2 regions of the Pantoea sp. NSTU24 genome follow, and region 2 is predicted to be linked to the other one. Evidence: riboswitches for the same ligand, from Rfam matches in the RefSeq annotation. Region 2 holds a riboswitch; the other holds the start of a gene.

Region 1 (11,704 bases), on a different contig from region 2:
CTGGGCACCGCCTTTGGTGTGGTGATGACAGATCTGTTCCCGCTTTACCATCTTGAAGCAGGAACCTTTGCGATAGCGGGCATGGGCGCCCTGTTTGCGGCGTCGGTTCGCGCACCGCTGACCGGCATTGTTCTGGTGCTGGAGATGACCGATAACTATCAGCTTATCCTGCCGATGATCATCACCTGCCTGGGTGCCACGCTGCTGGCACAGTTTATGGGCGGAAAGCCGCTTTATTCTTCTATCCTGGCCCGTACGCTGGCCCGCCAGACCGAAACACCCCGCCCTTGAGGGCGGGTGAACCACGCAGCTATTCATCATCGAAATAGTCAGCAGGCATCTGTCACGGTGCCTGATTGATAACCCGATTAGTTTCCGGCCTTTCATTCTCCACGTCTGTCACTATCCCAAACGCAGGATTTATCAGGGTTGCCTGATCACAGAAGCTGGACGTCAGAAAGATAAAAGCCCTGACTGAAACAGCCAGGGCTTTTAGGTTACTACTGATTGAACATTTACCATTAACTGACTTAATTAAAAGATATAACTCAGGTACTGCTATTAATGAACAGATTCTGCGGATAACAGCGAACAGGATAAGGTGTCGCTGTTATTAACGGTTTAAACCACCTGAGAGTCTTTTATGAAACGAAGACAGGTCAGGCCCGTATAAATCTGCACACCCCCATCGCGATATATACTCTTTGATGCGTTGCCTTACTTTCATTACGACATTTAAACCACAGTCGTATCCTGTCGTAAAGTCACGTTCAGAACTACGAGGCCTTACATCATCGCGACGCGATACTGCTTGATTCAGACTCAATTTAACAGGGTTATCAGTTATTAACGAACAGTGTCTGATAGGGTTGTTAACAGAATCACCGACAATGCAGTCAGGCATTTAGTCGGCACCGTTTACTCAGAACAGATGGCGTTCTGATATATCATGACAGCTATACGCCGCTGACAACTCTTAATCTACGCAGATAAAAAAGGTTGTCAACACTGATTTTAAAACCATGTTTAAATATTCAGTTATTTGCGCTTAATAGTGTTTTAAAGGCCAGTCCCTCTCTTTTTTATAACGAAACGAATTAAAAAAATTATTTCCTTTCGTTCCGGATAATTCAGCGGGTTACGATTTATTCAGCAACCTGATGAAATAAAAAAGGCGCCCGCAGGCGCCCTCTCAGAACGGATATCTGTTTATTTCGCCAGCGTCGACAGCAACACCTTCGCCGTTTCCGCCGAGGAGCCGGGATTCTGTCCGGTAATCAACAGACCATCCTGCACGGTATAGGATTGCCAGTCATCTCCGCGTGAATAGAGGCCACCGTTTTCTTTCAGGGCATCTTCCACCAGGAACGGCACCACATCGGTCAGTCCAACGCCCTCTTCTTCACTGTTGGTGAATCCGGTGACCTTTTTGCCCTTAACCAGCGGTGTGCCATCCGCATTTTTAACGTGACGCAGTACGCCAGGCGCATGACAGACCAGCGCAACGGGTTTGCCCGCCTGCAGGGTCTGCTCAATCAGCGAAATGGAGTGCTCGTCGTTCGCCAGATCCCACAGTGGACCATGACCGCCCGGATAGAAAACGGCATCGAAAGCGGCCTGGTCGACACTATTCAGCGGTACGGTTGAGGCCAGTGCGGCCTGCGCCTTGCTGTCAGCATGGAAGCGGCGAGTCTCATCCGTCTGAGAATCCGGTTCATCACTTTTCGGATCCAGCGGAGGCTGACCCCCTTTCGGGGATGCCAGCGTAATCTCTGCTCCCGCATCCAGAAACGCATAGTAAGGCGCGGCAAGCTCTTCCAGCCAGAAACCGGTTTTCTTACCGGTGTTACCCAACTCGTCATGCGAGGTCAACACCATCAAAATTTTCATTTCCGCTCCATTTCACAGTCTGTGGTTGAGGTTCCGGGATAGTCAGAATCGGCGTGCGCCTCGCCCCTGGCTGCGTGACACCTGGCTGGGACGGGATCCTGACTATTCAGGTCATTTATTTCTTAAATTTCAGTCATTCACATAACATTATAGCTTAACCCGTGTGACCTGATTTCTCAGACCCCTCTGCTAATGATAAGAGAAGCGCGCCGCGTCACGCGCGCTGTTGAGCACCGGTTATTGCGCAGCCCATACGCTCAAAGGCGCTTAACCGGGCAGGTAAACCTCAACGCCACGCAATTCATTCCTGTTCGTTTCCGGATGCGGGCGACGCCGAAAGCAGAACAGCTGGCGGACAGATGAACAACGTATGGGATCGCTGAAGAGCTACTCCGGATTCAGGCCAGTAAAAAAGGCTGCCCTGAAGGCAGCCTTTTTTACTGGCTCAGGCGAGCCGGGCAGCCGGTGAGTGGCCGGTGCGCCACCACAGAATCAGCGCAGCCAGGGCAATAACGCCGAGAACCGCAAAGGCGGTGCTGTAAGAGTAACGCGCGGCGATCATCCCGGTCATGGCGGGGCTCAGCGCCGCGCCTGCGCCCTGCATCAGCATAATGACGCTCTGTCCGGCGTTGACATGCCCTGTTCCGCGCAGCAAAGAAACGATATAACCCGGCACCGCCACCCCAAGGATTCCGGCTGCAACGCCATCCAGTACCTGAACGGGAATGACAAAGATGGGCCCGGCAAAACTCGCCGCGATAACAGCACGCAGCGGCAAAATCATCAGGGCAATCAGGATAAAGAGACGAAAACCGTGCGTCTCGACACGCTTAGAAACCCACAGCGCAACCGGGATCATGACCAGCTGAGAGATCACGACCGTGGCAGCCGCGTAAAGACCCGGGCTTACCGCTGACTGTCCTCCCTCAGAAGCGACACGCATGCTCAGCATTGGCAGTAACGCGGCATTGGCGAGATGAAACAGCAGCAGCGTGACACCGGCGATCATCAGCGCCGGTTTGCGCATCAGCACCGCCAGGCCCAGCGCAGGCTGGCGTTCCTCATGCTGCTCATAGCCACGCGCCACCTCGTTATCGATCTCATCACCACGTATTGCCAGCGTGGCGAAAGCGGCGAAAATCGCCATTACCGTCATCAGAATAAAAACACCGCCCATTCCCCAGTACCAGGCGGAGAACCCGGCCAGTAAGGCCGCTATGGTGTTACCGCCATGATTAAAGGCTTCGTTGCGGCCCATCTGCTGGTTAAAGCCTCGCTGGCCGGTTAGCCCCAGTGTAATCCCCGCGACGGTCGGACCGATAAACGCCGCCGCAATGCCCGCCACAATCTGAGACACCATTGCTGTCCAGGTCTGATTGCTGTACCACAGCAGTAGCGTGGCGACGGTGATGACCAGACAGCCCACCAGCACGATCATCTTTTTATAACGGGTGGCGTCAACGGCGATCCCGGCCGGCAGCGTAGCAAGAAGGCCAGCGATGCCGCCGCAGGTCATCACCAGACCGATTTCGTCAGGACGCCAGTGTCGTTCCGTCAGAAAGATGCCCAGAAACGGCCCCAGGCCGTCGCGGACATCAGCCAGAAAAAAACTCATCAGGCAGAGCGCGTAGAGTGAACGCTTAGACATATCATATCCCTTGAAGGTAAGTGTTAAAGAGAGTGGCGCTTCGGTTAAAAAATTATGTGCTACAACCCGGAAAGTCACACTCTGTTATAGTAACAAAATGAAAAAGCCACCCGTAATACTATACGAGTGGCTTTTTGCTTTTCAGACCTCAGAAAAAGAGCGGACTATTTATCTGTTCCGAAACCCTGTTTCAGTAGTGCAGGCAGGACGTCCGGGAAGTAGATGTGTCTGTAGTAACCACTGACGCTGTCACTCCAGCTTTCGCCGTCGCTGCGACCAATGTTTTTCCAGTGCTGAACCATTTCATCGTTATAAGCCGCAATCTGCTGTGCCAGGCCCTGCGTCTGGTAAGTTTCATCATGGCGGAACGTCGCCAGCGGTAAACGCGGTTTCTGATGCGCAGGCTCATCAACATGACCGATGACCACGCCCGCTACCGGGAAAGTCAGGGGCGGCAGCTCAAGTAGTGAAATCATCGCCTGTGGATCGCGACGAATTCCGCCAATCGGCACGATGCCCAGCCCTTCTGCCCGCGCAGCGGCCATGACCGACCCCAACGCAATACCGATATCGGTTGCACCCGACACGATACTTTCAATGCTTTCATGCGCAATCTGCTGCTGACCGACCGCGTCGATCGCCACTGCTGATTTATGCATATCCAGTACGAAAGTGATAAAGATGGGGGCTTTCGCGATCCACGGCTGGCCACCTGCAATAGCGGCGATCTCAGCGCGGCGTCCGGCATCACGGGTAATGACAACTGAAACCTGCTGTGAGTTGACGGAGGTGGGTGCGCGATAAGCGGTGCTGATAATACGATCCAGCACAGCCTCGTCGACGGGCCGCTCGGTAAAACTGCGTTCACTTTTATGGCTGGTGAAAATATCAATCAAATCGCTCATGGTTCCTCCCATAGAAAGCGCAACTATAACAGTACAGTGCATACATGCTTGGTAATTCGAGGGTTTTTGGGCGGGCTTTTGTAACTGTTTTTTAGTATTTACACGTATATGTACGCTTCTGAAAACCAGGGTGAAAGTCACTGGATTTATATTACCGGCCTGAACGGATCTTATACCGTTACAATCGTTATGGTCACTTTTCCCGGCACGATGATTCCCTCCAGTCCATCCCCTCGATAGTCTCGCCATCCTGGGTGCTAATCCCCGTATTGAACAGTTTCTGCCGCTGAGTGTAATCGCCGAGCTGGAATGCCACTTTGTCGCCCGGCTTGCCTTACACCGTTCTGTCCACCATTGCCAATCCAGACGGCGTCTCAATCATCAACATGTGAGACGGGTGAGGCATTAAATTCTGTTGAGAGTCTTGATCGCAATATATGTAATATAAGTCAGACCTGACGTCCGCTTGTGGCACATAGCCCCTTTACACTAAATAATGCCCTGTCCATTTTCGCTTTATCAGTAATGGCTATTTTATTCCCGGAATATCTTTCAGCCTTGTTGTATAGCGTGGCGACAACCTTTCGCGCTTCATCTGCCATGAGCTGTCGCGCTCTCCCTGCCCTGCAAACCAGACTTTTCCTTTTCCTGAGCGATTAATGCCGTCCAGTGCCGCCATCAAGGCGTCTGCATTCGCACGCGGCTGCTGCTCACTGAACATGTCAAACTGCGCCACGCCTGACTGGTAAAAATCACCCAGCATGACACCGGCTTTGGCATACCGGTAGCCATCCCGCCAGATAGCTGAAAGCCCCCGAAGCGCCAGGTCAATAATGTCGCGCGTATCGTTCGTCGGATAATCGCTGATACGTGAGGCGGTATTTGAATATTGTGGTTCATTACCATGACGGGCAGTAGCGATGGAGACACTGATTAGCCTGCAGCGCGAGTTCTGCTCCCTGAGCTTTTCTGCCGCGCGTGTGGCATACAGCACGACTGCCTGCTGCATGTCTTCAGGTTTTTCGACTCTTTCACCAAAAGATCGCGAGTTCAGTATGTGCTGTTTCGGCTGCGGTGCATCCTCAAGCGCGATGCAGCACTCGCCATTCAGCTCACGGGTAATACGCTCGACGATGACGTCAAAATTTTTCCGTATCATACTGATGTTACTCTCAGCCAGTTGCAGAGCCGTCGTTATTCCCAGCTGATTCATGCGCCTGCTGATGCGCAGACCAATTCCCCAGATATCACTGACGTCAGTCAGGTGCAGGAGTTTCCGCTGACGGATTCTGTCGGACAGGTCCACGACGCCGTTCGTCTGTGTCCACTTCTTTGCCGCATGGTTGGCCAGTTTTGCCAGCGTTTTTGTCGGCGCAAGCCCCACGCCGATGATGAGTCCAGTTTCCCTGCGGATACGCTCGCGCATCTGCTGACCGTATATTTCAGGTGGTGTAAGGCTGCTGATTCCGGTGACATCCAGAAAACACTCGTCTATAGAGTAAACCTCCTGTCCCGCAGCCATTTCTCCCAGTATCGCCATCATACGTGCCGACATGTCGCCATTTATGTGGAATGCAATTTAAACAAAAAAAATGAGCAACTATTCCTCATGGACTGAAATCCAGAGCCCCACTTATTCAGCCTTAAATTGCTGCAGTTTACCTCCGCTCAGAGCATAAAGAAGTGAACTGGTAAGACATAGCCGGAAAATCGATTTCCCTGAGAGGGGGTTATCTGCCATGCTTCTTCTGAAGCCCTTAAGCGGGCAATGAGTCTTATCCCTTACCACCCCCTATGCAGGAAAAATGATGATAAAAAAATACAGGATCCCGGGACTGACCGCGGTGGCGCTTCTTCTCATCAGCACCCTCGCCGGTGCCGCAGAGGCGCGCTGGACGTTTGACGGCGATATCCACAACAATTCTCTTGCTGTCAGTCCCGATGAAAAAACGGCGGTGGCCTCCTACAGTGAGCGCCCTGACGTGGTGGTTTACGACCTGGTTAACGGCAAAGTCAGAAAGGTGCTGAAGGGATACGTCACGCCCCGCAATGCGCTTTTCTCCCCCGACGGGAAGGCTGTATATCTTTCAGACAGCAGCCTCGGCGTGGTCAGAAAAATCAGCACCGGGACGCTTGACGTGGAGACCACGCTGCCGCTGGGGGCCGGGGCATTCGGTACAGCCATCAGCCGTGACGGTCAGCGTCTGTATGTGAATAACGAAGCCGCCAGCACACTCTCGGTGTATGACCTGACCCACAACCGGCCCGTTTCGGTTGTGACGGGTTTTGCTCAGCCCCGTCAGGGCATCAAAATCAGCCCGGACGGCAAAACCGTCTACGTCACCAACTTTAAGGGCGATAAAATCACCCTCGTTGACGCCGTAACGGGTGAGATTCGCGGCGAGATAACCGGCTTCAGCAAGCTGCGCGCCATTTCTGTCAGCGCCGACGGCCGCACGCTTTACGCGGCTAACAGCGGGAGCAACACCATCGCAGTGGTTGACACGCAGAAGCGCGCCATTACGGCAACCATTCCCGTGGGGCAGGACCCTTACGGTGCCGCCCTGACACCGGATAACCGCTATGTTTACAGCGGCAACCTGGGTGACAACAGCCTCTCCGTTATTGATACCGCCGCCGGTAAGGTGGTCGCCACTGTTACCGGACTGGATGCGCCCCGTCAGGCCATCGTTTTCAGTAAAGACAGTGCCCGCGCGTGGGTGCTGAATAAAGACCTCAGTATTTCGGTGGTTGACCTGAAACAGAACCGCGTCACGGCCACGATTAAAAGCCCGCCGAAGGCCTGATTCAGTCCCTCCCTCACTCCGGTGCAGTAACAGTCTTTCGCAGGGTGAGGGAGGATAAACCACTTTTACAGATTTATTTTAGCTGAATAACCTGTTTTAAAGATTTACGTCTGCATGCCTATACTGTTTCTGTTTACACAGGAGATCCCGGCATGAACGATAAAATATTTACCCTGCATAACGGAGCACGCCCGCTGAGCGCGCTGAGCAGCCCGAAAGAGGCCATACGTCAGTTCACGCCAAACTGGTTCGCCGCCACCATGGGAACCGGTATCCTGTCGCTGTCTCTGGCGCAGTTCCCCTGGCCGGTTCCGGGATTGCGCCTCGTCGCGGAAGGGCTGTGGATGTTTAACATCCTGCTGTTCAGCGTTTTTGCCGTGATGTATCTGGCCCGCTGGGTCATGTACTTCGGTGAGGCAAAGCGCATCTTCGGCCATTCAACCGTGTCCATGTTCTTCGGCACCATCCCGATGGGCATGGCGACCATCATCAACGGCCTGCTGGCGTTCGGTCTTCCCCGGTGGGGCGCAGACGTCATTCCGGTGGCGCACGCCCTGTGGTGGCTGGACGTGGCGATGTCGCTGCTGTGCGGCGTGTGTATTCCTTACATGATGTTTACCCGGCAGCAGCACAGCATTGACCAGATGACGGCCGTCTGGTTACTGCCGGTTGTGGCTGCCGAGGTCGCAGCGGTCAGCGGCGGCCTGCTGGCGCCGCACATTGCCGACACCCACGCGCAGCTCGGCATCATTATTACCAGCTACGTGCTGTGGGCTTACTCCGTACCGGTGGCGCTGAGCATCCTTGCCATCCTGCTGCTGCGTATGGCCCTGCACAAGCTGCCGCACGAAAGCATGGCAGCCTCAAGCTGGCTGGCCCTGGGGCCGATTGGCACCGGTTCGCTCGGTATGCTGGTCATCGGCGGCGATGCGCCCGGGGTGTTTGCCGCGGCGGGCATGCCGGAAATCGCTCACATCGCGCAGGGCGTGGGGTTCGTTGCCGGCATTCTCTTCTGGGGCTGCGGCCTGTGGTGGATGCTGCTGGCCACGCTGATAACCGTGCGATACTTTCGTGAAGGCATTCCGTTCAACCTGGGATGGTGGGGCTTTACCTTCCCGCTGGGCGTGTACACCGTCGCCACGCTGAAGCTGTCCACCCTCGTTGACCTGGCGTTCTTTAAAGGCTTCGGCGCGCTTCTTGTCGTCATGCTGGCCGCCATGTGGCTGCTTGTCGCTGTGAAGACGGTGCGCGGGGCATGGAGCGGGAAACTCTTTGTTTCCCCCTGCCTGGCAGGCCTGGACCGGAAGTCGTGAGTGAAACCTGCACGTCGCTGCTGGACCCCTTTCTGCGCGAGGAGCGCCTCGCGGCGATTACCGCGCCGCACGTAGCCGCGCTGAATCGCTGGGTCAGCGGGCAGCGTCAGGCCGGCGTGGAACTGCCGTGGTTTGATCCGGCCGACGGCGGGACCGGGGCCGGACTGCTTGTCCTGCTGCAGTCGCCGGCGCGCAGCAGCCCGTCACCCCGGTTCGTTTCGCGAGATAACCCGGGGCCGGCCCAGCAGAATCTGGGGCGGTTTCTGGCGGAGGCCGGTATTGCGCGCCGGGACAGCGTGCTGTGGAATACGGTGCCCTGGGTCAGTGACGGGCCGCAGAAACGGCCCTCAGCGGCGGACATCCGCAGCGGCTGCGCCTGGCTTGAGGGCGTGCTGGCGTATCTGCCCGCGCTGCGCGTGGTGGTGCTGGCCGGTGCCGTAGCGGCGCAGGCCCGCGGGACGGTCAGCTGCCTTCGCCCCGGCGTCACGGTGCTGACTATGCCTCACCCCAGCCCGCTGTCGCTTTGCACAAGCCCGGCAGTGCCGGAAAACATCCGCCAGGTGCTCCGCGAGGCACGCACTGCGCTGGCGGGCTGAGAGCGCCGCCGGAATAATACTGACAGGTTTTGCAACCGGCTCTATACTCACAGTACAGGGTGATGGCGTTCCACCCTTCCCAACCGCTCCGTTCAGGAGCTGATGACGCCTGATGTGACTCTTGATTTTCAGGAGGTGCGTCAGGCCGTCCTTACTTTCCTCCCGGCCTGCGTACTTCCCTCTATGGGGAGAGACCTGTGATACACGTTTTTGGCCACATTAATCCTGACAGCGACGCCATCTGCACGACCGTCGTCACCGCACACTGGCTGACCGGGCGCGGAATGGATGCCCGCGCATGGCGTCTCGGCGAGGCTAACCGGGAAACCCGCTTTATCTTTGACGCCGCCGGCCTCACGCTGCCGCCGCTGCTCGCTTTTCCGCTAAAGGATGAACGGGTCTGGCTGGTCGATTTCACCGAACCGGCACAGGGGCCTGACGACCTGCTCCGGAGCAACGTCGTGGGCATCACTGACCACCACCGGCTGGGCGGGCTGATAACGCAACTGCCGCCGGAGGTACATATTCGCCCGGTTGGCAGCAGCGCCACGCTGCTCTGGCTGCTGATGGACGCAGAAGCGCGCCGCATGCTGCCCCCGACGCTCGCCGTGCTTCTGCTGGGCGCACTCCTGAGTGATACCGTGAATCTTCGCTCGCCGACCACCACCGAAGACGATATCCGTTCGGCGACCGAACTGGGCGCACTGTCTGGCGTAAACCGCAGAGCCTTCGCCCGTGACCTCCTCACCGCAAAAACAGACGTCAGCGGCCTCAGCGCACAGCAGCTGCTGGACAGGGACCTCAAGGCCTTCGTCATTGCCGGCACCGACGTGCGCATAGCCCAGATTGAGGTCAGCTCACCGTCACAGGTTGCCCCCGTGATGAACGACCTGCTCGCAGCACTGGCGTATCTGGCAGACCAGTCGGGAGCTGGCCTGGCGGTGCTGATGCTGACCGACATTCGTACCGGGTTCTCAACGCTTTACTTCGCCGGGCGGGAGAGCGTTAACGTCGCCTCCTGCTCCGTACCGGGCATGCTCAGCCGCAAAAAGCAGCTTCTGCCGTGGCTTGAGTCCCGCCTTAACCAGAACGGAGGTTCATTATGACCTGCTACACCCACGCACTGATACTTGTGAACGATAAAAACGACGGCACTCTTCTGCTGAAACGGGCGGTCGCGCTGGCGCAGCCGCTCGGCATGAAAATCACCCTGGCGCACATCAGCGACGACTACCGGGAGATGAACTACGTGTCTGACAGCCTGATGGACGACGTCGTGTCGGAGGAGGTGCTGAAAGGCAAAGCGTTTATGAGTGAGCTGGCGGCCTCCGTGCCTGAGACGGTAGACACGCGGGAGCTGGTGACCATGCGCCGCGTTGAGGACGTGGAGAAGTGCATCGCGGAGCTGGGCGTGGACCTCGTGCTTGCCGGGCACCGAAACCGCTTTATGGGAATGCTCACCTCCCGCTCGGCGGACTACATCAACCACCTTACGGTGGATGTGCTTATCACTCACCTGACTGACTGAACCGGGAGAAACACCATGCGCTTTACACTGGATAACGTAACCGCCCGTGAAATTCTTGACTCGCGCGGCAACCCCACCGTTGAAGTTGAAGCCCGGACTACGGACGGGATGATGGCGCGCGCCTCGGTGCCTTCCGGGGCCAGTACCGGCTCGCGCGAGGCCGCAGAGCGCCGCGACGGTGACGCACACCGTTTTGGCGGTAAAGGCGTGCTGGATGCCGTCAGGGCGGTTAATACGGAAATCTGCCAGGCCGTGCGCGGCAGCGACGTGCGCGAACAGCGTCAGCTGGACAACATCATGCTGGCGCTGGACGGCACGGAGAACAAGAGTCGCCTGGGTGCCAATGCCATTCTGGGCGTGTCGCTGGCGGTGGCCCGGCTGGCGGCACAGGCCTCCCACGAGCCGCTGTGGCGCTACCTGGGTGGCCTGCAGGCGAACCTGCTGCCCGTGCCGTGCATGAACATTATCAACGGCGGCGTGCACGCCCGCGGTCAGGGCGCGGACTTTCAGGAGTTCATGATAGCCCCGCACGGCGCACCCACGCTGCGCGAGGCCGTACGTCAGGGCAGCGAGGTCTACCAGGCGCTGCGCCAGATCCTGCTGGACAACAACCTGTCGGCGGCAGTGGGCGACGAAGGCGGTTTTGCGCCCGCCGTGTCGTCAAACCGCGACCCGCTGGCGTTTATCGTACAGGCCATTGAGAAAGCCGGATACCGGCCCGGAGAAGACATCAGCATCTGCATGGACCCTGCCTCAAGTGAGTTTTTCGCAGACGGCAAATATCATCTGCGCACCGAGGGCAGCGCGCTGAGCGCGGCGGAAATGACGGCATACTACGGCGAGCTGATGGACCAGTTTCCCGTCATCCTGCTGGAAGACGGCCTGGCCGAGGACGACTGGGCGGGCTGGAAGCATTTGCACCGGCAGCTTGCGGGCAGGGCCGAACTGGTTGGTGACGACCTGTTTGTCACCAACGTGAAGTATATCCAGCGCGGCATTGACGAAAACCTCGCCAGC
Region 2 (11,704 bases):
TCCTGCCACAGCAGATGGTCAGGCTGCCAGCCCGCCTCAGGCCGCACGCTGCCACTTTCTTCTAACGTGAGCAGAAAGGCATGGCGCAAAAAGGGCTGGTCATCAGGCAACAGTGCATCCCACTCGGCGGCCGGAATGGCTGCCAGTGACGTCAGGTGAATCAGCGACATGAAATACTCCAGACAGCGTCGGGCAGAGCATCAGTCAAGCAGGTTTTCCGCCGCGGCGAAAGAGTCAGGGCACACAAAGTGAAGGCTGCATCCCCTCCACACAGCCTCTATACTGCGACTTTACCTCTACAGGGCTTCGCCATGGATCGACTCGATTGTGACCGGATGTTTGTCACGGTGCTGGAAACCGGCAGCTTTTCGGCGGCGGCGTTACGCCTCGGTACCAGCAGCAGCCAGGCCTCCAAGCTGGTGTCAAAGCTGGAGCAACAGCTCGGTGTGCAGCTGTTCAAGCGCAGCACGCGCGCCCTGTCGCCGACCGACGTCGGCCGCAGCTACTATGAACGGGTAAAACACCTGCTGGACGCCTTTGAAACGCTGGACGCCAGCGTGCGCGAAAGCGCCACCACCCCCACCGGCAGGCTGAAGATCAGCGCACCCGGCTCATTTGGTACCGCGGTGCTCTCTCAGGTGCTGGTCGCCTTTGCGCGGCGCTATCCGCTGATTGAACTGGATGTCAGCTTTTCCGATCGGGCGGTCAATATTGTCGATGAAGGCTTTGATATGGCGATCCGGATCGGCAACCTCAGTGACAGCAGTCTGGTGGCCCGCAAGCTGGGCGAGGTGCATGTGCGCATCGCCGCCTCGCCGGTTTACCTTGAGCAGTTCGGCACCCCGCAGCACTGGCGCGACATGGCGCAGCACCAGTGCATTATCGACACCAATTTTCGCGATCCCTGGCACTGGCCGTTCAGCGACGGCAATGAGAACCGCGAGATCGTTACCGTACCGGTCCGGGGCCGTCTGCGCTTCGCCAATACTGAAGCCTGCCTGCAGGCGGCGGTAGCCGGACTGGGAATTGCGCGCCTGCCCGGCTTTATCGCGGCCCCTGCACTCCTGCGCGGAGAAGTTGTCCATCTTCTGGCAAATTTTGACACTCCGCCACTGGGCCTTTTTGCCGTCTATCCGCCTGCCCGTCATCTAGCCCATCGGGCGCGCCTGCTTATCGACTTTCTGGTCACCCACTTCACCCACTCTCCGCCCGCTTGATTTCGTCCATAATGGAATAAATTATTGTCTTTTTGACCGTATTATCAGTCTTTTAGTCATAAGTTATGCTGCGGCTCAAATCACAGAGGAGTCGCACGATGTTAGTAGAAGGCAAATGGAGTAGTGACTGGCATCCGGTGCAGGCCACCGATAAACAGGGTGGTTTTGTTCGTCAGACGTCCGGTTTCCGGCATTTTATCAGCAGCGATGGCTCCACGGCGTTTGCTGCCGAGCCCGACCGCTACCATCTCTATGTGGCGCTGATCTGCCCGTGGGCGTCGCGCGCCCTGATTGCCCGTAAACTCAAAGGGCTGACGTCGCTGATTAGCGTCACCGTCGTCGAGCCACAGCTCGGCGCGCAGGGCTGGCGCTTTGGTAACTACCCTGGCGCGCAGCCCGACCCGCTGAACAACGCGCAGTATCTGCATGAGATCTACACCCGCGTCGCGCCCGATTATACGGGCCGCGCCACCGTGCCGGTCCTGTGGGACAAGAAAACCGGCACCATCGTCAGCAACGAATCGGCGGACATCGTGCGCATGTTTAACAGCGGCTTTGGCGATCTGGCCGACAACCGTATCGACCTCTACCCTGCGGCGCTGCGTGCGGAGATTGATGCACTGAACGAGAGTCTCTATCCGCGTCTCAACAATGGCGTCTACCGTGCGGGCTTTGCCACCACCCCGGTGAGCTATCAGGCGGCCTTCAGTGATGTCTTCAGCCAGCTTGATGAACTGGAAGCCCTGCTGGGCGATGGTCGTACTTTCCTGCTGGGTGAGCGGCTGACAGAAACGGATATCCGGCTGTTCGTCACCCTGATCCGCTTTGACGCGGCCTATCATGGCCTGTTCAAATGCAACCTGCGCCGGATACGCGACTATACGCTGCTGAATCGCTATCTTAAGAGCATGCTGTCGGTTTCTGGCATACGCGAAACGGTCAATATCGACCATATTAAACAGGGTTACTATTCGATCAAGGCACTGAATCCGAACGGAATTGTTCCGGCAGGCCCCGATCTGAGTGAATACGGTTTTTAAAGGAGTCAGGATGGCAAAGGCACTGGTGATTTTTCTGCATGGCGTGGGCAGCAATGGCGACGATCTGGCACCGATTGGCCGTCACTGGGCGACGCTGTTGCCGGAGGTGGTTTTTGCCTCTCCCAATGCCCCGGAACCTTTTCCCGTCGGCCTGGGTTATCAGTGGTTCAGCCTGACGGACGTGACGCCAGAGAACCGCCCGGGCCGGGTCAGAGCGGCAAGGGCGGCGTTTGACGCAACGCTGAGCGGGATTATCGCGCAGCATGGCTTCGCTGACCGCTGGCAGGATGTGGTGCTGGTCGGTTTCTCGCAGGGGTCGATCATGGCGCTGGATGCGCTGGCCTCTGGCCGTTATCCGCTGGCGGGCGTAGTCGCCTTTTCCGGCCGTCTGGCAGTTGACGGTGAACTGACGCCGCAGCCCCATGTGCCTGCCCTGCTGATCCACGGTCAGGCCGATGAGGTGATCCCGTGGCAGGAGAGCGAATCTGCCGCCGCACGACTCCGGGCGGCCGAAGTACCGGTTACAACGCAGTTTGAACCTGCTACCGCTCACACTATTTCTGCGCAGGGTGCGATGCACGCTGCCGCGTTTATCGCGCAGTGCTTACAGGATTAGCCCCAGCAGCGGGTTAACGCCTGCCAGGCCTTGTCTGCCGCGACGTCGGGCGGCAGACGTTTCAGCGCATCATTGAAGACTTCAATGCCCACCGGCCCCTGATAGCCCGCACTTTTTAGTTTATCGACAAAGCGTCTGACGTCGATAATCCCTTCGCCGGGCAGCAGGCGCTGGTGCTTCGCCATTGCCATCAGGCTCTGCTTATCCTGTGCGGGCATAGCGGCCATATCGCAGAGCTGCACTTCATAAATGCGGTCGGCAGGAATGCCGTCCAGCTGCGAGGCATCGCCGCCCCGTGCGCAGATATGGAACAGATCGACTACCAGCCCGATGTTGGGCTGATCGAGCCGCTGCAGCCGCTGCCACGCCAGTGGCAGGGTATTATCCACGCTGCACCAGGCCATGGGTTCATACATGATGCGCATATTGTGACGCGCAGCTTCCGACGCCATCCAGCGCAGGTCATCATCGATCTGATCGGCGCAGCAATCCTCGCGGGTCGTGGCCGGTGCCTGAATGGTGTCGCAGCCCAGCGCCTGAGCCATCTGAATAAACTGGCGCAGCTCTTCGCGCTTCTGCGCACGCAGTTCAGCCGGCGCGCCGCTGAAATCACGCAGCACCTGAAGATTGGTAAAGCCCGGCCCCTGCCGGGCGGCGATCGCCGCCAGCGCCGCCGCGCCGCCGCTGTGCGCCTCAACATCTTCGCGCCAGATCTCCACCTGATCAAAACCGGCGTCACGCGCCGCCTGCAGCTTCTGACAGGGTTCACCGCTCAACAGCACCAGGTTAAGGAAAGTCGGTTGGGTTGGCATGGCTCTGCTCCTTAGTCCGGAATAATCGGCGAGTTCAGGATCCGCGCACGCTGCGCGTTACCTGAATCCCTCTCGATCTCTGGCGCGTTGCGGCCCGCAGACCAGTAGTCAGCTCAACAGCGTTACCAGCGCAAAACCGGCAAACGCCATCAGCAGCGAGCCAATGACATGCACCAGCGCACTGGCCATCGCCCAGAGATACTTCCCTGATTGTAGCAAGCCCATTAATTCTGCCGTGAACGAGGAGAACGTCGTCAGCCCGCCGCACAGTCCGGTGACGATCAGCAGTTTCCACACCGGGTCGATGTCGGGATGGCGGACAAACCAGGCCATCGCCCCGCCGATCACCAGACCGCCGATAAGATTCACCAGCAGGGTGCCGGGCGGCAGATTGGGAAAGAGCGCATTAAAGCGCACCGAGAAGAACCAGCGCAGCACACAGCCGGCCGAGCCGCCGATCATCACAGCCAGTAAAGGTTTCAACATATTCTGCTCCTGATTGCAGATTCACGCCGGGCTGAGGGAGAAGGGCAAAGATAAACAGCGCCTGACATCTCAGCTCCCGCGAAAGGATTGAGTATCAGGCGTCATCAGCCGGTGTTAAGCCCACCGGCGGTTGGGAAAGGTGGCACGCCATCACCTTGAGCCGCTGATAATACGATGCCTGTTTACGGCTGGCAAGCAGACGCCCGGAAAGGCTGAAACGCTTGACGGCGGCGCGGCTGGCACGGTAATGCTGATGCTTTACAGCCTGTTGCGGAGATCTTATGCGTACCCTGATTTTTGACACTGATATCGGCGTGGATGACGCCTTTGCGCTGGCCTATGCGGCGCGAACGCAGCACCTGCTGGGGATTACCACGGTGTTCGGCAATGTGCCGGTAGGTCAGGCGGTAAAAAATGCCCGGCTGTTTTGCGAAAAAATGGCCATTGAGGCGGAGGTATATCGGGGCTGTTCACGACCGCTGGCGCTGGCCCCCTCTGCACCCGCGGCACTGCACGGTGAAGACGGACTGGGTGATGCTTTTGAAAATGCCTACAGCGATCGGGCACCGGGCGCGGTGCAGTTTATTATCGACAGCGTACGGGCACAGCCGCATCAGATTACGCTGGTGGCGATAGGGCCGCTGACCAATATCGCCACGGCTATCAATCAGGCGCCGGATATTATTCCGCTGGTGAAGGAGCTGGTGATCATGGGCGGCGCGTTTGGCACCGATGGCCACAGCGGTAATGTGACGCCCTTCAGTGAATTCAATATCTGGAAAGATCCGCACGCCGCCGATCAGGTGCTCGCCTCGGCGCTGAAGGTGGTGGTGATCCCGCTGGACGTCACGCACAAGGTGTTAATCAGCGGCGAAGAAGTGCAGCGCCTGAATCAGCCGGTCCTGAGTGCGATCTGTCGCCCTTATCTGGCCTATAGCCTGGCGAAAGAGGGGTTCAGCGGCATGGCGCTGCACGACACCCTGGCAGTAGCGTGGCTGACACTGCCCCAGGCCTTTACCCTCATAGAAAGCCCGCTGCGCGTCATCACCGAGGGAATCGCCTGCGGCCAGACGGTACGCAGAGTGAGCGTGCTGGCCTCACGCGCCGATCCGTTTGCCGGTCTGCCCGCCCAGCGTGTCGCGCTCGCCGTGGACGCAGACGCGGTGCGGGCGCACTTCTTTGAAACCCTGACCGCCGCGCCCTGACGCCCGTTAGCGGTCGAAATGAATCACGCCTTTGATCAGTTCACGGTTATTTATGACCTGCGCTTCAAATGTCTGATCCAGCGTCGAGAAGGCCAGGTGATGATTGAGCATCATGTCGGCACGTAACTGGCCGCTGGCCATCAGCGCACACACCCGATCGAAATCCTCGCGGGTGGCGTTGCGGCTGCCCATCAGCGTGGTCTCTTTCTTGTGAAATTCACTATCCGGGATCACCAGATCGCCTTTGTGCAGGCCGACATAAACGACAGTGCCGCCGTGCCGCATCAGGTTAACCGCATTGTTCATCGCGGCCGGGTTGCCCGTGGCGTCGATCACCTTCAGCGCCAGCCGGCCACCAAACTGTTCGCGCAGCGCCGTGATAAACGTCGCATCAGCCGGATCGAGTGCGGCCAGGCCAAGCCGATCGGCGACATGCTGGCGACGAAATTCACTGGTATCGGCGACCACGACCTGTGCGCCGCTGGCGGCTGCAATGGCAGCAACGCCCAGCCCGATTGGCCCGGCACCGACCACCAGCACCTGCTCATCCGCCTCCACTGCGGCACGCCGCACCGCATGGGCGCTGATGGCGAACGGCTCAATCAGCGCAGCCGCCTCCGGTGCGACCTCATCCACCGCCAGCAACGTACTGACCGGCACGCTCAGGTAATCGCTGAAGCCGCCATCCTGATGCACGCCAATCACGGAAATCTGCTCACAGCAGTTGGTCCGGCCGCTCTGGCAGGCGTCACACGTCAGGCAGGCGATGTAAGGCATCAGCGCCACCCGCTGGCCCGGCTGAACCCCCTCAGCGCCGCAGCCCAGCGCCACCACTTCAGCACAGATTTCATGGCCCAGTACACGCGGATAGCTGAAAAACGGCTGGTTGCCCGACCAGGCGTGGATATCTGTGCCGCAAATCCCGGCGGTCAGAATTTTAATCAGCGCCTCGCCTGCGGCGGGTGTCGGCAGGTCGCGGCGGGCCCATACCATTCTGCGGGGTTCTGCAATGAGCAGTGCTTTCATTGTTGTCATAGTGATTCTCCGGTTGTCCTGCAGGCAGTTAGGGCGAATCCGCCACACCGCGCAGCGCCGGTCTGCGGGAAGTGTGAAGCACGACGATTTTTTTGGGCTTTGAATGGTTTTTAATGCATAAAAAACCGGAGAGCACGATGAGCCGCAGTCAGAATTTGCGTCAGAACGTCATTAACCAGATGCTCGACAGCATTGCGCAGCATCACATCCGTTCTCCCCTGCCACCGCAGGCGGCGCTGGCCGAGATGTTTAATATCAGCCGGACCACGGTGCGTCATACCCTGCACTATCTGCATCAGTGCGGCGTGCTCGACAAGGTGAATCAGACGTATGTCATCGTACGCGAACCGCGCGAAGATGACCGCTTCAGCGCCTTAACGCCGCCGGTTGAGCAGCAGGCCAGCCACGTCGAGCAGATGTTTTTTAATCTGATTAACCAGCGGCAACTGGTGCCCGGCGACACCTTTAGCGAGCTACAACTGGCGCAGCAGATCAGGGTCAGTCCGGTGGTCGTTCGCGAGTTTCTGCTGCGTTTTATGCGCTATGACCTGCTGGAACCGGTCCGGCGGGGTCAGTGGCGGATGAAAAAATTCACCCAGGATTATGCAGAGAACCTGTTTGAGCTGCGCGAAATGCTGGAAACCCACGCCCTGAGCCGTTTCCTGAATCTGCCCGCCAGCGATGAACGCTGGGTGCAGGCGCGGGATCTGCTGGATCGTCATCGATCGATGCGTGACACCATTGCCAGCGACTATCGCCACTTTGCCGCGCTCGACCGGCAGATGCACTCACTGATTTTATCGGCGGCTAATAATCCGTTTTTTAATCAGTCACTGGAGATTATCGCGGTGATCTTTCACTCGCATTATCAGTGGGATGAAAGCGATTTGAAGCAGCGCAATATCGTGGCACTGGAGGAGCACATGGCGATTCTGACCGCGCTGATTGGCCGTCAGGATATCGACGCGCTTTGTGCCTTACATAGCCATCTGGCCACCGCCAAAACCTCGATGGTGCGCTCGATCAGTCAGTACAATTAAAAACCGATTAAAAACCGCAAAGCATTAGCTCCCGCACGATTCAGAAACATCTTTGCAACAGCCTTATCTCTTTGCTTTTAGTCTCGACTGCAACGTCACGGCGGCCGCTTGCCGCTGCGCGCAGACCCCTTCTCACCATAACGATAAGTACCCAGTTTCGGGAGAGTGCAATGGAAAAGACCTCAGTAACCGGCCGCGACCACGCATCCGGCGGGATGACACCAGACCAGGATTTTGTGCCGATGCGCAGCGACGTGGTGCGTTCCCCACGTATCCGCAAAGTGCAGATTACGGCGATGCTGCTGCTGCTGTTCGCGGCCATCATCAACTATCTGGATCGCAGCTCGCTGTCCGTGGCGAACATGACGATTCGCGATGAGATGGGGCTGAGCGCCACCGAAATCGGCGTGCTGCTCTCCGCCTTTTCGCTCGCCTATGGGCTGGCGCAGCTGCCGTGCGGTGCGCTGCTGGATCGCAAAGGGCCGCGCATTATGCTCGGCATCGGCATGTTTATCTGGTCGCTGTTCCAGGCTGCCTCTGGCCTGGTACATAACTTCACGCAGTTCGTGCTGGTCCGCATCGGCCTCGGCATTGGCGAAGCGCCGATGAATCCGTGTGGCGTGAAAGTGATTAACGACTGGTTCAACATCAAAGATCGCGGCATGCCGATGGGGATGTTTAATGCGGCATCGATGATTGGGCTGTCGGTAGCACCACCGATTCTGGCGGCAATGATGCTGGTGATGGGCTGGCGGGGCATGTTTGTTACTATCGGTATCCTTGGCATGTTCCTCGCCATCGGCTGGTACATGATTTACCGCGACCGCGACAACAACACCCTGAGTGCCGAAGAGATCCACTATCTGCAGGCGGGCAGCGTGGCGTCACGTAAAGAGCCAATCAGCTTCAGAGAGTGGCGCGGTCTGTTTAAGCAGCGCACCATGTGGGGCATGATGATTGGCTTCAGCGGCATCAACTATACCGCATGGCTCTATATCGCCTGGCTGCCGGGCTATCTGCAATCTACCTATCACCTCGATCTGAAAAGCACCGGTCTGCTGGCGGCGATTCCGTTTCTGTTTGGTGCAGCGGGCATGCTGCTGAATGGTTATGTGGTTGACGCGCTGGTGCGTCGCGGCTTTAACGCGGTGAAAACCCGTAAAGTCTGCATCGTCAGCGGGATGCTGCTCTCAGCCGGATTCACCGCCGTAGTAACCCGTGCCACCGACACCACCAGCGCCGTAACGCTGATTGGGATGGCGCTGTTCTGCATCCACTTCGCTGGCACGTCGTGCTGGGGCCTGATCCACGCCAACGTGACTGCCCGTATGACCGCGTCGGTTGGCAGCATTCAGAACTTCGCCAGCTTTATCTTCGCCTCGTTTGCCCCCGTGATCACTGGCTGGGTACTCGACACCACGAAGTCCTTCAGCCTGGCGCTGATGATTTGTGCCTGCGTGACGCTGATCGGCGCACTCGCCTACCTGCTGCTGGTGCGCCAGCCGATTACCGACGGCGATTAGTCGCCGCTGACGGCGCGGCGGCTACGTCAGCGCCGTCAGGGTCACGCCATATTTCGCCCCGTAACGCTTAATCCCCGCCACGACCTTCTCCGTGCTGAGCGGCGGCGGCGGTGGCAACAGCGCGGCCCGTTCACGCAGCGCCGAGTCGAAGCGGGAAAAGGTCGCGAAATCACGCGGGAAGCGTTCTTCATCCACCCCGATAAAGACCCCTTCATCACGGGCATGGGCGAGCAGCGCCCGCCAGCGATCAATCGCCGCCAGCCCGATGCTCTCCGTGCCGTGAGAAAAGAGCATCATGTCAATATTGCGAAACGGCGGCTGTTTTTCGAGGAAGCGTTGCAGCGCGGCGGCGGAAGGTTCGGTGCAGAACACCAGCCAGAACGGAATCGCCTGCTGTTGCTGCGTACACCATGGATCCATCAGCAGGAAGCTGTCCACCGTCAGCCGGGTCGGTAAAATGCCTGCCGCCAGATACCAGTCGCGGTAGATCTCCGCCACCACATAACTCATCGCCTCCGGATCGTCGTAACGAATCTCCATCAGCGTCCAGTTCTGCGCTGCCGCCAGTTTTTTCAGCGGTGAGATGAGGTAGCCATCCAGCCCCCACTCCGCTTCCGGCACGTGATCGGTGGTAGCGGGGGGCGTCCAGCGCTCCCGGTCAACGCCGTAACGCGCCAGGTATTCCGCCACTCTCGACCCGCCCTGCAGATACTCTTTTTCGGTGGCACCGCCGAGCGCGCCGAACTGAAAGAACGAGCGGTCGCTGGTGCGCGTTACCGGCCACTGGCGGGTACAGTGATTGATAAACAGCGTCGATCCGGCAGGCAGGCTGCCCATCAGAAATTCATTGAAGGCCAGCGGCAGGTCACGCAGTTTCAGCCGGAAATAGCGCATCTGGTCCAGCATCAGGCGATCCTGATTCGGGTCATGCATGTGGTGAACCGCCAGCCGCGGCCAGGCGGCCAGCAGTGCAGCGGCAATCTCTTTACCCTGCTCAAAGCTCGCCATCGCATCATCGGGATCGCTGCCGGACGCCCGGACCGGACAGAGAAACGTCTGCGGCAGCCAGGGCACGCTCATCGCCGACGCCAGATGCACCAGCGCGCCGTTCGATGAGCCAATAAAGGCAGCCGGATACGCCTGCTGAGGATATTCACTCACCATCCACTCGGCGATCCCTTCCACATCCAGTTCGCCCGCCTGCCGCAGGCTGATCCCCTCCGCCAGACCGCCCAGCGCATAGCCCCACTCGCGTAGCCCGGTAGGCAGCCGGTTCAGCGAGGGCAGCAGGCGATCCAGCGTCGGTGACTGACTGGGACTGGTAAAAGGACGATCGTGAAGCGCATTGGCCAGTGCCAGCAGCATGGCCGCCGCAGAGTCAAAACGGGCAATGCCTTTGGGCGGTTTACTCATGCTGATTCTCCTGCTGAATACGCGCCAGGAAAGGCCGGATGGCGTTGCAGAAACTCCACGGATAGACATAGTGCAGCGTATGAGTGCCATCGCGCAGCGTCAGACGTTCACTACGCGGCATCAGCGCGGCGAGTTCATCCAGCCAGCGCGCCGGGCAGATCGGATCGCGCGAGCCGCGCAGCAGCAGTGTGGGGGCGCTGATGTAGGTAAGGCGATGCTCAATGTGATCCCGCATCATGGCACGCATTGTGCCAAACGCGCGCCACAGCCCTGCCTTGGCGTAATCAATGCGGGCCAGCGGCCCCGGTGGCCGGCGCGTTTCCAGCCGGCCATTGCGCCAGCTGCGCCAGAGCTGACGCGGCAGGCTGCGGGCGTGACGATCAACCGTTGGCCCCTGCAGCACCAGCCCCGCCACTGCCTGCGGATGTTTCACCGCCAGCGCCGCCAGAATCTGGCAGCCGAACGAATTTCCGACCCAGATGGCACGCTGAAAACCGTTATGCTGCAACCAGAGCCAGAGCACATCCGCCTGCTGCGCCACAGACATCACGGGGGCTGACGCTGGCAGCGCACTGGCGCCGAAACCCGGCAGATCCGGCACCAGCACGTGGTAATCACGACCCAGCGCCAGCGCCAGCGGCTCCATAGCCCGGCCCGACATCACCAGACCATGGATCAGCACCACGGGCAGGCCCTGATCGTTATTGGGCGTGACGCGGGTAAACATGCGCCAGTCGCCGATCTGCTGAAAGTAACCGGCCAGTCCGGCGTGATGACTGCGCGGCGACACCGGCGGCGTCTGCTTCAGCGCCTGCCAGCGTTTCATGCCCCACAGCGTCGCCGCTACACCCAATCCCACGCCTGCCACAATCGCTGCCTGTTTTCGTCGATGCTTCTGAATCATCCGCTGCTCCTGATTGGGGGAGAATAATTCAGTGTAGGCCGGGATCGAACAGGCGGCGGGTTTATGGTGGGTTCGTCAGGGTCAGGGCGATGCGTTTTGGCAGGAGACTTCAGTTCCGGTATGAAAAGAGGCTTGTTCGCTAAGGGCGGGGGAGAGGACGTTCGCAATTTTCCCTGTGGGTTGCCTGCCTGTAGCCGAAACAGGCGGGAAAACGCTCTTTCCTCTCCCGGCCGGACCGCAGCAAAAAGGGCCTCTGCAGGCCCTTTACTTATTAAAAACCGTTAAGTGCTGATTTCAGAAACTTTGCCAGTTGTCATTGCCCGCAACGGCAACGGCAGGAACCGGACGCAGGACGGCGGCGACCGGTGCGGGAGGATTAGATGGGCGGGCTGCCACCCGGGAAGCTGAGAGCG

What was found. A riboswitch is a leader RNA that binds a small molecule or an ion and turns the genes downstream of it on or off. The one in region 2 is predicted to bind fluoride.
Region 1: it holds a riboswitch for fluoride, as region 2 does, so the genes downstream of both, ACLHDD_RS20235 (DHHA2 domain-containing protein) here and crcB (fluoride efflux transporter CrcB) in region 2, are expected to answer to the same signal.

What each region holds. Positions count from the first base shown of each region.
Region 1 covers NZ_JBKIWZ010000003.1:355,269-366,972, forward strand. The annotation lists gene clcA (H(+)/Cl(-) exchange transporter ClcA) at 1-291, shown strand, start outside; gene ACLHDD_RS20200 (type 1 glutamine amidotransferase domain-containing protein) at 1,210-1,890, opposite strand; gene ACLHDD_RS20205 (MFS transporter) at 2,336-3,538, opposite strand; gene ACLHDD_RS20210 (nitroreductase family protein) at 3,703-4,443, opposite strand; gene umuC (translesion error-prone DNA polymerase V subunit UmuC) at 4,973-5,998, opposite strand; gene ACLHDD_RS20220 (YncE family protein) at 6,252-7,250, shown strand; gene ACLHDD_RS20225 (TDT family transporter) at 7,403-8,563, shown strand; gene ACLHDD_RS20230 (uracil-DNA glycosylase family protein) at 8,560-9,159, shown strand; fluoride riboswitch at 9,209-9,278, shown strand; gene ACLHDD_RS20235 (DHHA2 domain-containing protein) at 9,357-10,265, shown strand; gene ACLHDD_RS20240 (universal stress protein) at 10,262-10,687, shown strand; gene eno (phosphopyruvate hydratase) at 10,703-11,704, shown strand, end outside.
Region 2 covers NZ_JBKIWZ010000001.1:3,051,286-3,062,989, forward strand. The annotation lists gene ACLHDD_RS14580 (GNAT family N-acetyltransferase) at 1-170, opposite strand, end outside; gene ACLHDD_RS14585 (LysR family transcriptional regulator) at 312-1,217, shown strand; gene ACLHDD_RS14590 (glutathione S-transferase family protein) at 1,316-2,257, shown strand; gene ACLHDD_RS14595 (alpha/beta hydrolase) at 2,268-2,873, shown strand; gene ACLHDD_RS14600 (sugar phosphate isomerase/epimerase family protein) at 2,870-3,685, opposite strand; gene crcB (fluoride efflux transporter CrcB) at 3,794-4,171, opposite strand; fluoride riboswitch at 4,260-4,335, opposite strand; gene ACLHDD_RS14610 (nucleoside hydrolase) at 4,453-5,376, shown strand; gene ACLHDD_RS14615 (zinc-binding alcohol dehydrogenase family protein) at 5,383-6,411, opposite strand; gene ACLHDD_RS14620 (FCD domain-containing protein) at 6,549-7,451, shown strand; gene ACLHDD_RS14625 (MFS transporter) at 7,622-8,974, shown strand; gene ACLHDD_RS14630 (hypothetical protein) at 8,996-10,387, opposite strand; gene ACLHDD_RS14635 (alpha/beta fold hydrolase) at 10,380-11,291, opposite strand; gene ACLHDD_RS14640 (methyl-accepting chemotaxis protein) at 11,586-11,704, opposite strand, start outside.